2 regions of the Alicyclobacillus fodiniaquatilis genome follow, and region 1 is predicted to be linked to the other one. Evidence: riboswitches for the same ligand, from Rfam matches in the RefSeq annotation. Region 1 holds a riboswitch; the other holds the start of a gene.
What was found. A riboswitch is a leader RNA that binds a small molecule or an ion and turns the genes downstream of it on or off. The one in region 1 is predicted to bind ZMP and ZTP.

Region 2: it holds a riboswitch for ZMP and ZTP, as region 1 does, so the genes downstream of both, ACFSB2_RS14405 (serine hydroxymethyltransferase) here and serA (phosphoglycerate dehydrogenase) in region 1, are expected to answer to the same signal.

The regions. Positions count from the first base shown of each region.
Region 1 covers NZ_JBHUCX010000092.1:163,096-169,116, reverse strand. Annotated here, with positions in the region: gene argH (argininosuccinate lyase) at 1-1,155, shown strand, start outside; gene ACFSB2_RS22215 (aspartate kinase) at 1,265-2,509, shown strand; ZMP/ZTP riboswitch at 2,873-2,955, shown strand; gene serA (phosphoglycerate dehydrogenase) at 3,019-4,605, shown strand; gene serC (3-phosphoserine/phosphohydroxythreonine transaminase) at 4,618-5,700, shown strand; gene ACFSB2_RS22200 (HAD family hydrolase) at 5,742-6,021, shown strand, end outside.
Region 2 covers NZ_JBHUCX010000035.1:234,684-240,704, forward strand. Annotated here, with positions in the region: gene ACFSB2_RS14395 (proline iminopeptidase-family hydrolase) at 1-410, shown strand, start outside; gene dps (DNA starvation/stationary phase protection protein Dps) at 601-1,083, opposite strand; ZMP/ZTP riboswitch at 1,214-1,291, shown strand; gene ACFSB2_RS14405 (serine hydroxymethyltransferase) at 1,379-2,698, shown strand; gene ACFSB2_RS14410 (DUF2161 family putative PD-(D/E)XK-type phosphodiesterase) at 2,756-3,448, shown strand; gene ACFSB2_RS14415 (DODA-type extradiol aromatic ring-opening family dioxygenase) at 3,535-4,347, opposite strand; gene ACFSB2_RS14420 (tetratricopeptide repeat protein) at 4,568-5,248, shown strand; gene argJ (bifunctional glutamate N-acetyltransferase/amino-acid acetyltransferase ArgJ) at 5,339-6,021, opposite strand, start outside.

The sequences.
Region 1 (6,021 bases):
GAATTTCGTCTCGACGATGAAGATATCCACATGAATGTCGAACGACTTTTGACGGAACGTATCGGGCCAGTGGCGGGCAAGTTACATACAGGAAGAAGCCGCAATGACCAAGTTGCCTTGGACATGCACTTGTTTGTCCGGGACGTCTGCGGTGAGACTCTCGATGCCATCAAAACGTTGCAACAAGCGCTCACGACACAGGCGGAACAGCATTTTGAGGTCATCATCCCTGGTTTTACCCATTTGCAAAGAGCGCAACCCGTCTTGTTGGCACATCATTTTTTGGCGTATGTATGGATGTTGGAACGCGATAAGCAGCGGTTTCAAACGCTGTTGGCGCATGCGGATATGATGCCGCTGGGCGCGGGCGCCCTGGCTGGGACCACATTCCCAATCGACCGACAGATGGTCGCGGACGAGCTTGGCTTTACGCAATTGTACGAAAATTCGTTGGATGCTGTATCTGACCGGGATTATCTCTTGGAACTGCTGTTTGCCTCGTCGACCATCATGACGCATTTGTCTCGTTTGTCAGAAGAGTTGGTGCTGTGGTCGACGGAGGAGTTTGGCTGGATCGAACTGGCGGATCGGTATGCGACGGGTTCGAGCATGATGCCACAGAAGAAAAACCCAGATGTGCCGGAGTTGATTCGGGGCAAGACGGGGCGTGTGTATGGCCATTTGCTGGGTTTATTTACGGTGTTAAAGGGACTTCCTTTAGCCTACAACAAAGATTTGCAAGAAGACAAAGAGGGCGCCTTTGACACCGTCGACACGGTCATACCGGCACTTCATTTGATGGCGGGGACGATTTCGAGCATGCAAATCCGGACGGATCGACTGGAAGCGGCATTCGCCCACGATTTTTCCAATGCCACGGACTTGGCTGACCATCTCGTGCGCTTGGGCGTGCCATTTCGCGAAGCGCACGCCATTGTCGGCGAGTGGGTGCAGACTGCCATTGGGCGGCGAACGAACCTCGCTGGTTTGCCTCTGGCTTTCTTGCAGGAAAAAGTCGCTGCAATCGGTGAAGACGTCTATGATATCCTGTCGCCCTCATCGGTTGTGCGCGCCCGCCAATCGCGGGGCGGAACTGCGCCTTCTGCGGTCCAATTGCAGCTGGCGTTGGCAAAAGAACGCTGCGGCTTGGCTTGAAGTCTGTGGAATAAATCGGAATTTTGTAGCACGGGCTTTTCGATCCCTGTCATGTGCGGTATGATAGGCAAAATAGAGAGAGGTACCGCAACTGTAAGGAGTGGAGACCGTGCTCATTGTACAAAAATATGGCGGCACATCAGTCGGCACGACGGAGCGAATCCGGGCGGTTGCCGAGCGTGTGCGCAGAACTGTGGCCAAAGGGGATCAGTGCGTCGTCGTGGTTTCGGCGATGGGGCATAGTACAGATGCTTTGGTGACATTGGCAAGTGAGCTTGTGGATAAGCCCGCTGACCGGGAGATGGACAGTCTCTTGGCGACAGGAGAACAGGTGTCTGCAAGTCTGTTGGCCATGCGTTTGATTCACATTGGCTGTCCTGCGATGTCCTTGACGGGGTGGCAGGCAGGGATTGAGACAGAGGCGGTGCATAAAAACGCCCGCATCACGTCGATTGACACAAACGCGTTGAAGACATTGTTGGAACAAGGAATTACACCGATTGTAACTGGTTTTCAAGGGATTGCAGCAGGCCAGATTACAACGCTTGGACGCGGCGGTTCCGATACGTCGGCGGTGGCGCTGGCGGCTGCGCTCGAAGCGGACGCGTGTGAAATTTATACGGATGTCGATGGGGTTTATACGACAGATCCGCGTGTGGTGCGGCAAGCGAAGAAGCTGGACTATGTCACATACGATGAAATGCTGGAGTTGGCCAACCTCGGCGCACAGGTTTTGCACCCGCGCGCGGTTGAAAATGCCAAGCATTTTTCGGTGCGGTTAATCGTTCGTTCGAGTTTTTCAGAGGAGGATGGAACACAAGTCGTGTCTATGATGGAGAATCAAATGGAAGAGCGTCAGGTCGTTACAGGCATCGCATTTGAACGTCAGGTGGCGCGGATTGCGGTCATTGGTGTGCCGACAAAGCAGCACGGGTTGGCATCCATCTTCTCGAAGCTTGCAGAACACGGCGTCAATGTCGACGTCATTGTCCAAAGTGTGGTCAGTGAGGCTGCGGTCGATGTCGCATTCACGGTAAATGAGGCAGACATCGACAAAGCGGTTGAAGTCGTTGAAACATTGCGGAACGGGCTTCATTTCGAGCGGATCGAAAGCGCGGCTGAGTTGGCGAAAGTGTCGATTGTCGGGGCAGGCATGATCAGCAATCCTGGTGTTGCCGCACAGATGTTTGTCACGCTGCGCGACACAGATATTCATGTGCAGATGGTCAGCACTTCGGAAATCAAGGTGTCTTGCGTGATTCCTGCAGGTGATGTGGAGGCGGCCGTACAGGCATTGCATCGCACGTTTGTTGAAGCGGAGAGGGAAGCTGATCTCACGGTGACGGAATCTTAATGCGAAACCAGCCAGTTTTGTGTATGCGAACTGGCTGGTTTGGGTTTCGGTTGCTGTATTGGAATGTTCAGTATAGAATATATTTTGGCTCTTCTACTTGACGCATGTATACAACCTCTTCTATCCTGAAAATAAAGTTGATACCTGTGCGTGCGCCATCCGCGATGCCTCGATTGACTGACATTTTCATGATTCTGCTGGTGTGGGATGCATCACGCATGGCGGTCTATCCTGAAAATAAATTCGGTGGTCTGGCAGTGCGCTGTTTGCGCGCTTTCCATCGACATGGATGGTTGCGGTTCTGAAACGTTGTAACTGTAAATGGCGTTGTCGTAGGACGTGTAAAACCATGAAATCACCAATAAAACGTTGCATGACTGGCGGATAGTGGACCATACCACAGGGGAGTGCGACGTGTTGCGATGCCGGCCGCCTGGGCGCTTTGATTTGGTTCAAAGTGTCCTGGTGGCTTTTTTGTAGGCTGTTTTTTGAACAAGGGGGAAGCATGGATGTTCCGCATATTGGTCACAGACGATATTGCTAAGAGTGGGATTGAAGTATTGGAAGGTGTTCCAGACGTACAGGTCGACGTGCAAACAAATCTATCGGAAACGGAGCTGCTAGAAGCCATTGCAGAGGCGGATGCGCTTGTCGTTCGTTCACAGACCATGGTGAATGAAGCGGTCATTGCAGCCGGCAAACGCCTAAAAGTGATTGGCCGCGCAGGTGTGGGCGTGGACAATATCGATTTGGAGGCTGCGACAAAACAAGGCGTGCTGGTCATCAATGCGCCGGACGGCAACACCATCGCTGCGGCTGAGCACACGTTCGCCATGATGATCAGTTTGGCGCGGCATATCCCAGCGGCGAATCGGGACTTGCTCGGCGGGAAATGGAACCGCAAGCGTTGGGTGGGTGTTGAATTGCGTGGCAAGACACTCGCTGTGCTGGGCATGGGCAGAATCGGCACAGAAGTGGCGAAACGCGCGAAAGTGTTCGGCATGCAAGTGCTTGGTTTTGATCCATTTTTGACAGAGGAACGCGCAAACAGCTTGGGTGTTGTCAAGGCAAGTATTGACGAGGCGGTCGCTGGCGCCGATTTTATCACGGTTCATACACCGTTGACGAAGGAGACGCACCACCTGATTGGCAGAGAGCGGCTGTCGCTGGTAAAACCAACAGTTCGCATTGTCAACTGCGCGCGCGGCGGCATCATTGATGAACAGGCCCTATGTGAAGCTTTGGCGGAAGAACGCGTTGCAGGCGCGGCGTTGGATGTGTTCGAGTCGGAGCCCTTACTGGAAGATCATCCTTTGCGTCAATTTGAAAATGTCATTCTGACGCCACATCTCGGCGCTTCGACGGTGGAGGCGCAAGAAAACGTGGCGATTCAGGTCGCAGAGCAAGTGATTCACGTGCTCATGGACGAACCGTTTGAGCATGCGGTCAATCTACCGAGTTTGAATGCGCAGCAGAAGGCGCAATTGGCGCCCTATCTTGTGCTTGCGGAAAAACTGGGCCTGTTCGCGGCGCATATTGCGCAAGGCGCGCCTTCGGAAATGACCGTCACGTACACTGGCGATGCTGCGGGACGAGATGGCGGCTATTTGACCAGAACGGTGCTCAAGGGGCTATTCGGATTTCAATACAGCGACGATATCAACTATGTCAACGCGCTCACATTTGCGGAAGAAGCAGGGCTGCGCGTCAAGGAAGTGCGCGAGTCGCGCGGACTTGTCTACACGAATGAAATTTCCATCTCGTTCGTCACAGAAAATGGGACGCATCGGGTAGGCGGCACATTATATCATGAATCTGGTCCGCGTTTAGTCGAGTTGGATGGCTATGCAATCGACATGCCGATTGAAGGCAATTTGCTGTTTACGCGCCACGTGGATAAACCCGGAATGATCGGACACATTGGCACATGCCTCGGCAATTTGCGCATCAACATCGCGGGCATGCAGGTCGGTCGCCGGGAGAGCGGCGGCGAAGCCGTGATGCTGTTGACGGTAGACAGGGCATTGTCGAGCGATGTCATCGCCGAGATCGCGAAGGTAGATGGTATTTCCATGGTGCGGGCAATCGAACTGTGAGGAGGGAATGACATGCACCGGATAGATAATTTTAACGCGGGCCCAGCTGCTTTGCCTTTGCCTGTGCTGGAACAGATTCAACGGGAGATAACCGATTACAACTATACGGGCATGAGCGTGTTTGAACTCAGTCATCGCAGTGACACATATGAGTCGATTCAAGCGAAGACGGAAGCGCGCTTGCGCGAGTTGCTGTCGATTCCGGATGGCTACCGTGTGCTCTTCCTTCAAGGTGGCGCCAGCTTGCAATTTGCCATGATTCCGATGAATTTCTTGGGGCGTGATCAAACTGCGGCTTATGTGCTGACTGGCGTGTGGTCGGAAAAGGCGGTGAAAGAGGCGCAGCAGTTTGGCGCAGTGCGCTGCGACGAGCAGGCAAAAGCGGGCGGTTACCGAACCATTCCGGCACACCTGGATGTGGGTTTGTTGGAAGGTGCGGCTTATGCGCATATTACATCCAACAACACAATTTATGGCACACAATGGTCCTCGTTCCCCAAGGTGAACGTTCCTTTGATTGCGGATATGTCGAGTGATATTTTATCGCGTCCGATCCCGGTGCAGGATTTTTCCTTGATTTATGCGGGCGCGCAAAAGAATTTGGGGCCTGCTGGACTGACAGTGGTCATTGTGCGCGAAGAACTGTTGGCCAAGGCGAATCAGCATGTCCCGACTATGCTGGATTACAACGTCCATGCCAAAAACAATTCTATGTACAACACACCGCCGACATTCTCTGTGTATGTGATGGGCCTTGTGTTGGAGTGGATTGCGGAGCAGGGCGGAGTCACTGCCATCGAAAGACAAAATGCAGCAAAAGCGGCATCGATTTACTCGGTCATTGACGAACACCCGGAATTCTACGTAGGACATGCGGAAGTTGCTGCTCGGTCTGCGATGAATCTGACTTTCCGCCTGCGGGATGAAGCGTTGGAGAAAAAATTCCTCGCAGAGGCGAAGGCGAAAGTATTTGTCGGTGTGAAAGGGCACCGCTCGGTTGGCGGGTGTCGCGTATCGCTGTACAATGCTGTGCCAGCGGCGGCTGCGCATCGGTTTGCCGAGTTTATGCAGGCATTCGCGCGTCAACATCAGTGAGTGTTTGTCGTGCCAAGGTGATATAACTGGAGGCGGGTTGATTGTTTAACACGGTTTTATTTGATATTGATGGTGTCATGTTGAGCGAAGAGCGCTATTTTGACGCATCGGCTTTGACCATCTATGAATTGCTCGGCAGTCCGCGTTTTCTTGGGGCAGATGTGGGCCAACCAGGAATATCGATGACACCTGACGACGAGCAGATTCAAGCGGTTCGATCCGCCGTCTTCCAGCGTGATCAAGTGCTGGAGCGGTTGAAGAACGTGGGTGTCAACGCCAATTGGGATATGGTGTATTTGGGCTTCGTGGCTGAATTTGCGG
Region 2 (6,021 bases), on a different contig from region 1:
CGTGTGAGGCAAGTGGAGATACGGATTCCGCCGCATACAAGGAAGCGTCGAAAGCGTACATGAATAAGCACGTCTGCCGGATCGAAATCCCAGCAGAACAGCGCCAAGCGCGTAATGCTGCTTTTGGCGCAGCGGTGTACAACACGATGTGGGGGCCATCGGAGTTTTTTGCGACTGGCAATCTCAAGGATTATGACCGAACAAGCCGGTTGCCTGAAATCGACGTGCCCGCGCTGTTTACTTGTGGTCATTACGACGAAGCCTCGCCCGACTCCACGAGATATTACCATTCGCTCGTGCCGGGATCGCGCTTTCACGTGTTTTCGAATAGCGCGCACATGCCTCAAGTGGAACAGACGGATGAGTACATTCGCGTGATACGGACGTTTCTGCAGGATGTTGAAGCGTGATCGCATGGGTCAGAAGGTAAAGTAGCAACCATCCGCGGTAAACAAGCGCGTGCCGGGAAGGCTGCACGCGCTTGTTTGTGGTTATTGCTGCGGCAGGGACACATCAAGGTTCCAGGGGCCATTGAAAAAAAGGTGGCCAATGCCACCCCCTTTTCAACATCACACAAAACACCGATGATTGAACAATTGCCTACTCGGACAGGTGCGCTTCCAAAAACCAAAGATCCTTGTCCAACTGGCGTGACACTTCGGTGAAGAGGTCTGATGTATCCGGATCTTCATCGGCAGTTGTTACAACCGCCTCACGCGCGCTGTTTGCAACTACAGCCCAACGGTCTACCAGTGCACTCATAACTGACGAATCTTTCGTCGTCTCCAGTGCCCAAACCGGCAACGAAGTTTGCGCGGCAATGGTTTGCACAGGAGCACCTGCGATGCCACCCAGCGCGGTGACTCGTTCAGCTACGGTGTCCGTCAATTCGAAAAGATGTCCAGCCAATTCATCAAACAACTCGTGGTACGCGATGAAATGTGGCCCCCGCACATTCCAGTGCGCCACCTTCGTCTGTATCAAAAGGTCAGTGAGATCTACCACGTGTTTATTGAGTATTTCCGCCATACGTCGCTTTACGTCATCGGGTAAATTGTTGCGTATTTTTCTCAATTCGGACATTGGAATCCCCTCGCTCTTCAAAATTAACCCTGCAGGTCACATATTATAAACAACTGAAATATGAGGATAGTATGCCCCAAAGCACCCTTGTTTCCGATCAGATGTCGCTGTATGATAAAAATAACTGCATACCACGATGCGTGACTGGCGGAACGTGGAAAACCACAGGGGAGCGCATGGTGATTCGCCGACCGCCTGGGCAAGAGGTATTTGAGAAACTCAAATACCTCTTTGTTTTTCTCCCTCATTTTGGTGAAAAACAAGTGTGCAACACACACGCAAAGGCGGTGCTTTTATGTTAGGCGAATTGAAACAAGCCATTTCCATGCACGATCCTGAGGTCGCTGCGCTGATTGCAGCAGAAGATGTGCGTCAACAGCAGACGATTTGTTTGATTCCTTCGGAGAACTACGCCTCCAAGTATGTCCTGGCTGCTTTGGCCACATCGTTTACCAACAAATATTCTGAGGGTTACCCCTACCGCTGGCAAGACGGCGACAAAGTGGCCCGCAACGGTCGTTACTATCAAGGGCAGGCGAACACCGATGCACTTGAACATTTGGCGATGCAAAGAGCCTTGGATTTATTTACGCCAAATCCGGAACGCTATCACGCCAATGTGCAGCCGCTCAGCGGCTCGCCAGCAAATCTTGCTGTGTTGAACGCTTGCCTCGAACCCGGTGACACGTTCATGGGCTTGAGCCTCCAACACGGCGGCCATCTCACACACGGGCACAATGTCAGTGTCACGGGGCGCTACTATCAGGCAGTCCACTACCATTTGAACGATGATGAAGTCATCAATTATGCGGAAGTCCGCGCACTGGCTGAAAAACATCGGCCAAAATTGATCTTCTGCGGCGCGACGGCCTATCCGCTCATCATCGATTTTGCGCAACTTGGCGAGATCGCCAAAGCTGTCGGCGCATTGTTGGTCGCCGATGTCTCGCACATCAACGGCCTGTGTATTGCCGGGCAACATCCACATCCGTTCCCGCACGCTGATGTCCTGACCACCACGACCCACAAAATGCTGCGTGGACCGCGGGCGGGCTTGATTATCTGCCGCAAGGAATTGGGTGAAGCGATAGATCGGTCTGTGTTCCCTGGCCTCCAAGGCGGCCCGCATATGAACACGATTACGTCCATGGCCATCGCGCTGCAAGAGGCGGCAACAGAAAGCTACCAAGCATATGCGGCGCAAATTGTGAAGAATGCCAAACGTCTAGCGCAGACGCTGCAACAAGCCGGGTTTCGATTGGTCGGCGGCGGCACGGAAAACCATCTTCTCCTGATTGACGCTGTGCAAAGCGCAGAGAACGTTCGCTCCAAGAGCGGCGGCTACTTGGCTGCTCGTTTAGAAAAAGCGGGCATCATCGTCAACAAAAATACATTGCCCGGGGATGACAAGCCTTGGTTGCCGACAGGAATCCGCATCGGCACACCAGCAGTGACCACACTTGGCATGGTGGAGCAGGATATGGACGTCATCGCGAACTGGATAACACGGGTAGCTGGTTGTAAAGACGATGATGGAACACTGCTCACTGTCAAACAGGAAGTAGAATCGTTCATGGCAGCGCGAGAGATTCCGGAGGCCTTTGCCCAGTCATAAGGTGACTGGGCACGCCGGATCCTAGTGGCGCGCGCCATCTGGGGAGGAGTTTAACCCATGAGTCAGACTGTGCGCGAGACAGATCTCTATCCGCCCATCAAGCGTTATCTGGAAGCGCGCGGCTACACCGTGCGCGGCGAAGTCCGCGATTGTGACGTGGTGGCGGTGCGGGGGGATGATGTCATCGTGATCGAACTGAAACGGCACTTTTCCAGTGCGGTGCTGATTCAGGCGATTGCGCGCCAGCAGCTGACAGATTCGGTTTACATCGCGATGCCGCGGCCGCAGGGACGCGGTATGAAAGGCAAGTGGCGCGGGATCCGGCGTCTGTTGCGTCGACTGGAATTGGGCCTCATTTTTGTCGATATGTCCAGTGCGCGAACGAAGGTCTCCATCGCATTGCACCCGGAGCCGTACGAACACAAACGCACTCGCCAAGGGCGGCGCGCCCTGCTGGCCGAATTTCACGAACGATCCGGCGATTACAACCTTGGTGGCAGCACGCGCCGCCCCTTGGTGACGGCCTACCGAGAACAAGCCATTCAAATCGCGCGCCATCTGCAGACAAATGGCACTCAGTCCCCCGCAGCGCTGCGCGCGAAGGGGACAAGTACCAGAACAACGAGTATCCTCTACCGCAACGTGTATGGTTGGTTTGTTCGCGAAGGGCGCGGCCAGTATGGGCTGAGCGATAAAGGGGCGCGCGAGTTGAAATGGTTTGATGAAGTCGTGACACATGACGAACAATAGCGCCTGTCCGAGATGGGGCAACCACCAGCAGATTCAAACATCTGCCGGTCGATCACGCCTCCGCTCAGACGCTTTATTCATACTGCTCAGCGATTGAAGAAAGCAGCGCACATCAGCCCGAAGTAAGTGGGCACCTCGTAGGAGAGAAACTCCACATCGCGCAGCGCGCGCGGAATGGCCCCAGCAAGAATGAGTGATTGCCAGATGCCATCCGGTTTGGCGTCATTGACAAATTGCTCATCAAACGACATCATGCCTTCCAAATCACAGGTTCGGATGAGTTCCACAACCTGCGCATCCAACTTGGCGGCCGCTTCATGATACCCGTACGGCCCCTTTGCATCGTGGGCATGTGCCCAATCACAGCTGGCAATCAGCCCCACACGCTTCCCTGACGCTGACACAGCCTGCGCCATCGCGGCGCCAAAGCGCAGATGCGCCTCATAGCTGACATGACGTGATGGCGTCACAACGACAATCGGCACGTCCGGCATGAAATACAAAGGCACGATGGCGCCCCAGTCCAGCGGCAGACAAGAGAGCGGCCCTTCACTTGTCGCAAAGTTCAGCACGCCGACCGCCAGTCCTTCTGCCCGTGCACGCTCAGCCATCGCACTGGCCAGTTCCCTATCCACTGCCCTGTCCATGACCACTTTGCCACCATGCTCGGCCAACTCCCCATACATGTGCTCACTGTTGGCGATGGAAAATTGGCCATCCACCCGCGTGCCATGGGGTGTCAACAAAATGATGGTATCCGGTTTCGCGCCCCGCATATGCGCACCTAAGTGTTCCATACTGTGGCGTGTACGCTCCATCAAAGCGACGTTTTGCTGCGAAAGTTCAGCAATGATTTCCGAGCCATGCGGCGTGATACAGGCAAAAACAAATGGATTCATCAAACGTGTCCCCTATCTTGAATATGTAGTCAGTACCTTGGCGCTGGCCATCACACATGGCAAATATCCTGAAACTGTCTAACAGGTACAGTGACCAGCATCCCCCATGCTGATACACACAAGTTTGTAGAAGCCCGAAACAGATGAGCAAACGTGATATGATATAGCCAGACAACTTACGAAAATCCTGCCATTCATCTTGTCACGATAGGAGACCGCCATGCTTAAATTGATGTTGTTCTATCTCATCTGGCGCATTACGGGCAACCCCATCTTGGCAATCATTGTGCTTCTGGTGATTTACTATGTGGTGGATCGCCGATATATTGGCCTGCTGCCCAGTGTGACCGCACCATTTCGGCGCTGGTCGCGCATGTCCTATTTGCGTAAACAGTTACAGATAAATCCGTATGACGCGCCTGTGAAACAGGATTTGGCCAGCGCGTATATCACTGCGAAACAATACAGAAAAGCATTGCAACTGTTAGAAGAACTGCCGCCTGCCATGCAGACGTCCGCTGAAGTTCTGTACAATATCGGCTTGTGCCACTTGGCGCAGGGCGATACCGCCACAGGTGAGCAACTCGTTTTGCAGGCGTTGGCGCAAAATGATCAACTGCGCTTCGGCGAACCTTATCTAAGTTTGGCCACCGCCTTTGCCGAGACGAACCCGCAGAAGGCTATGGAGTATTTGCAAGCATTCCATACGCAAAACACTTCATCATGTGAATCATATTACCGCAAAGCGACCATTCACGCGCAATTGGGAGATAAGTTGGCGGCGATAGATGATTGGCACCGCTGTATAGAAACGTATCAATTTCTGCCCAACTTCCGCAAACGCAAGGAACGGCGCTGGGCAGTAAAGGCTCGGTTGAGGTTGTGGGTGACACGTAGGTGAGGAGGCATACATTACCACATGCGGGCACCGCACACGCCGTGCCCGCATCAAACCGTTGCTGCTCAAAATCCTAATCCGTCACCCTGTTCTTCAGGTGCGATAATCCCCGTTGATACGCACATAGTCGTAGCTCAAATCACAGCCCCAACCAGTCGCGCTGGCGTCGCCGTCACCGAGCGAAATCTCAATCACGATGTCCCGTTCATGGAGAATGCGACTGGCTGCCTCTTCATCAAACTGAATCGGCTCACCGTGTTCCATCAGCGCAATATGCCCTTGGTCGCTGGTAAAAGCAATCGATACTTTGGCCGGATCAAACGGCGCGCCAGCATAACCCATGGCCGCCAATATGCGCCCCCAGTTTGCATCCTCGCCGAAAAAGGCGGTTTTGACCAAGCTCGAATTGAGCACGGCCTTGGCCAATTTCCGCGCATCTGCGCGACTCGCTGCCCCAGTGACGCGCGCCTCCAGCAATTTGGACGCCCCTTCCCCGTCTGTGACAATCTGCTTGGCGAGGAATGTGCACACAAAGCGGAAGGCATCGCGGAAGGCGGGGAATTCAGCGTGATCGACCGTCAAAGGTTCGTTGCCAGCTTGGCCGTTGGCCAATACCAGCACGGTGTCGTTCGTGCTGGTGTCCCCGTCGACGGAGATCATGTTAAACGTGTCTTCCACCGTCGCTTGCAGCAACTGTTGCAACGCGGCTGGTTCCATCTGCGCATCTGTCGTGATAAAACCGAGCATCGTCGCCATATTGGGATGAATCATGCCCG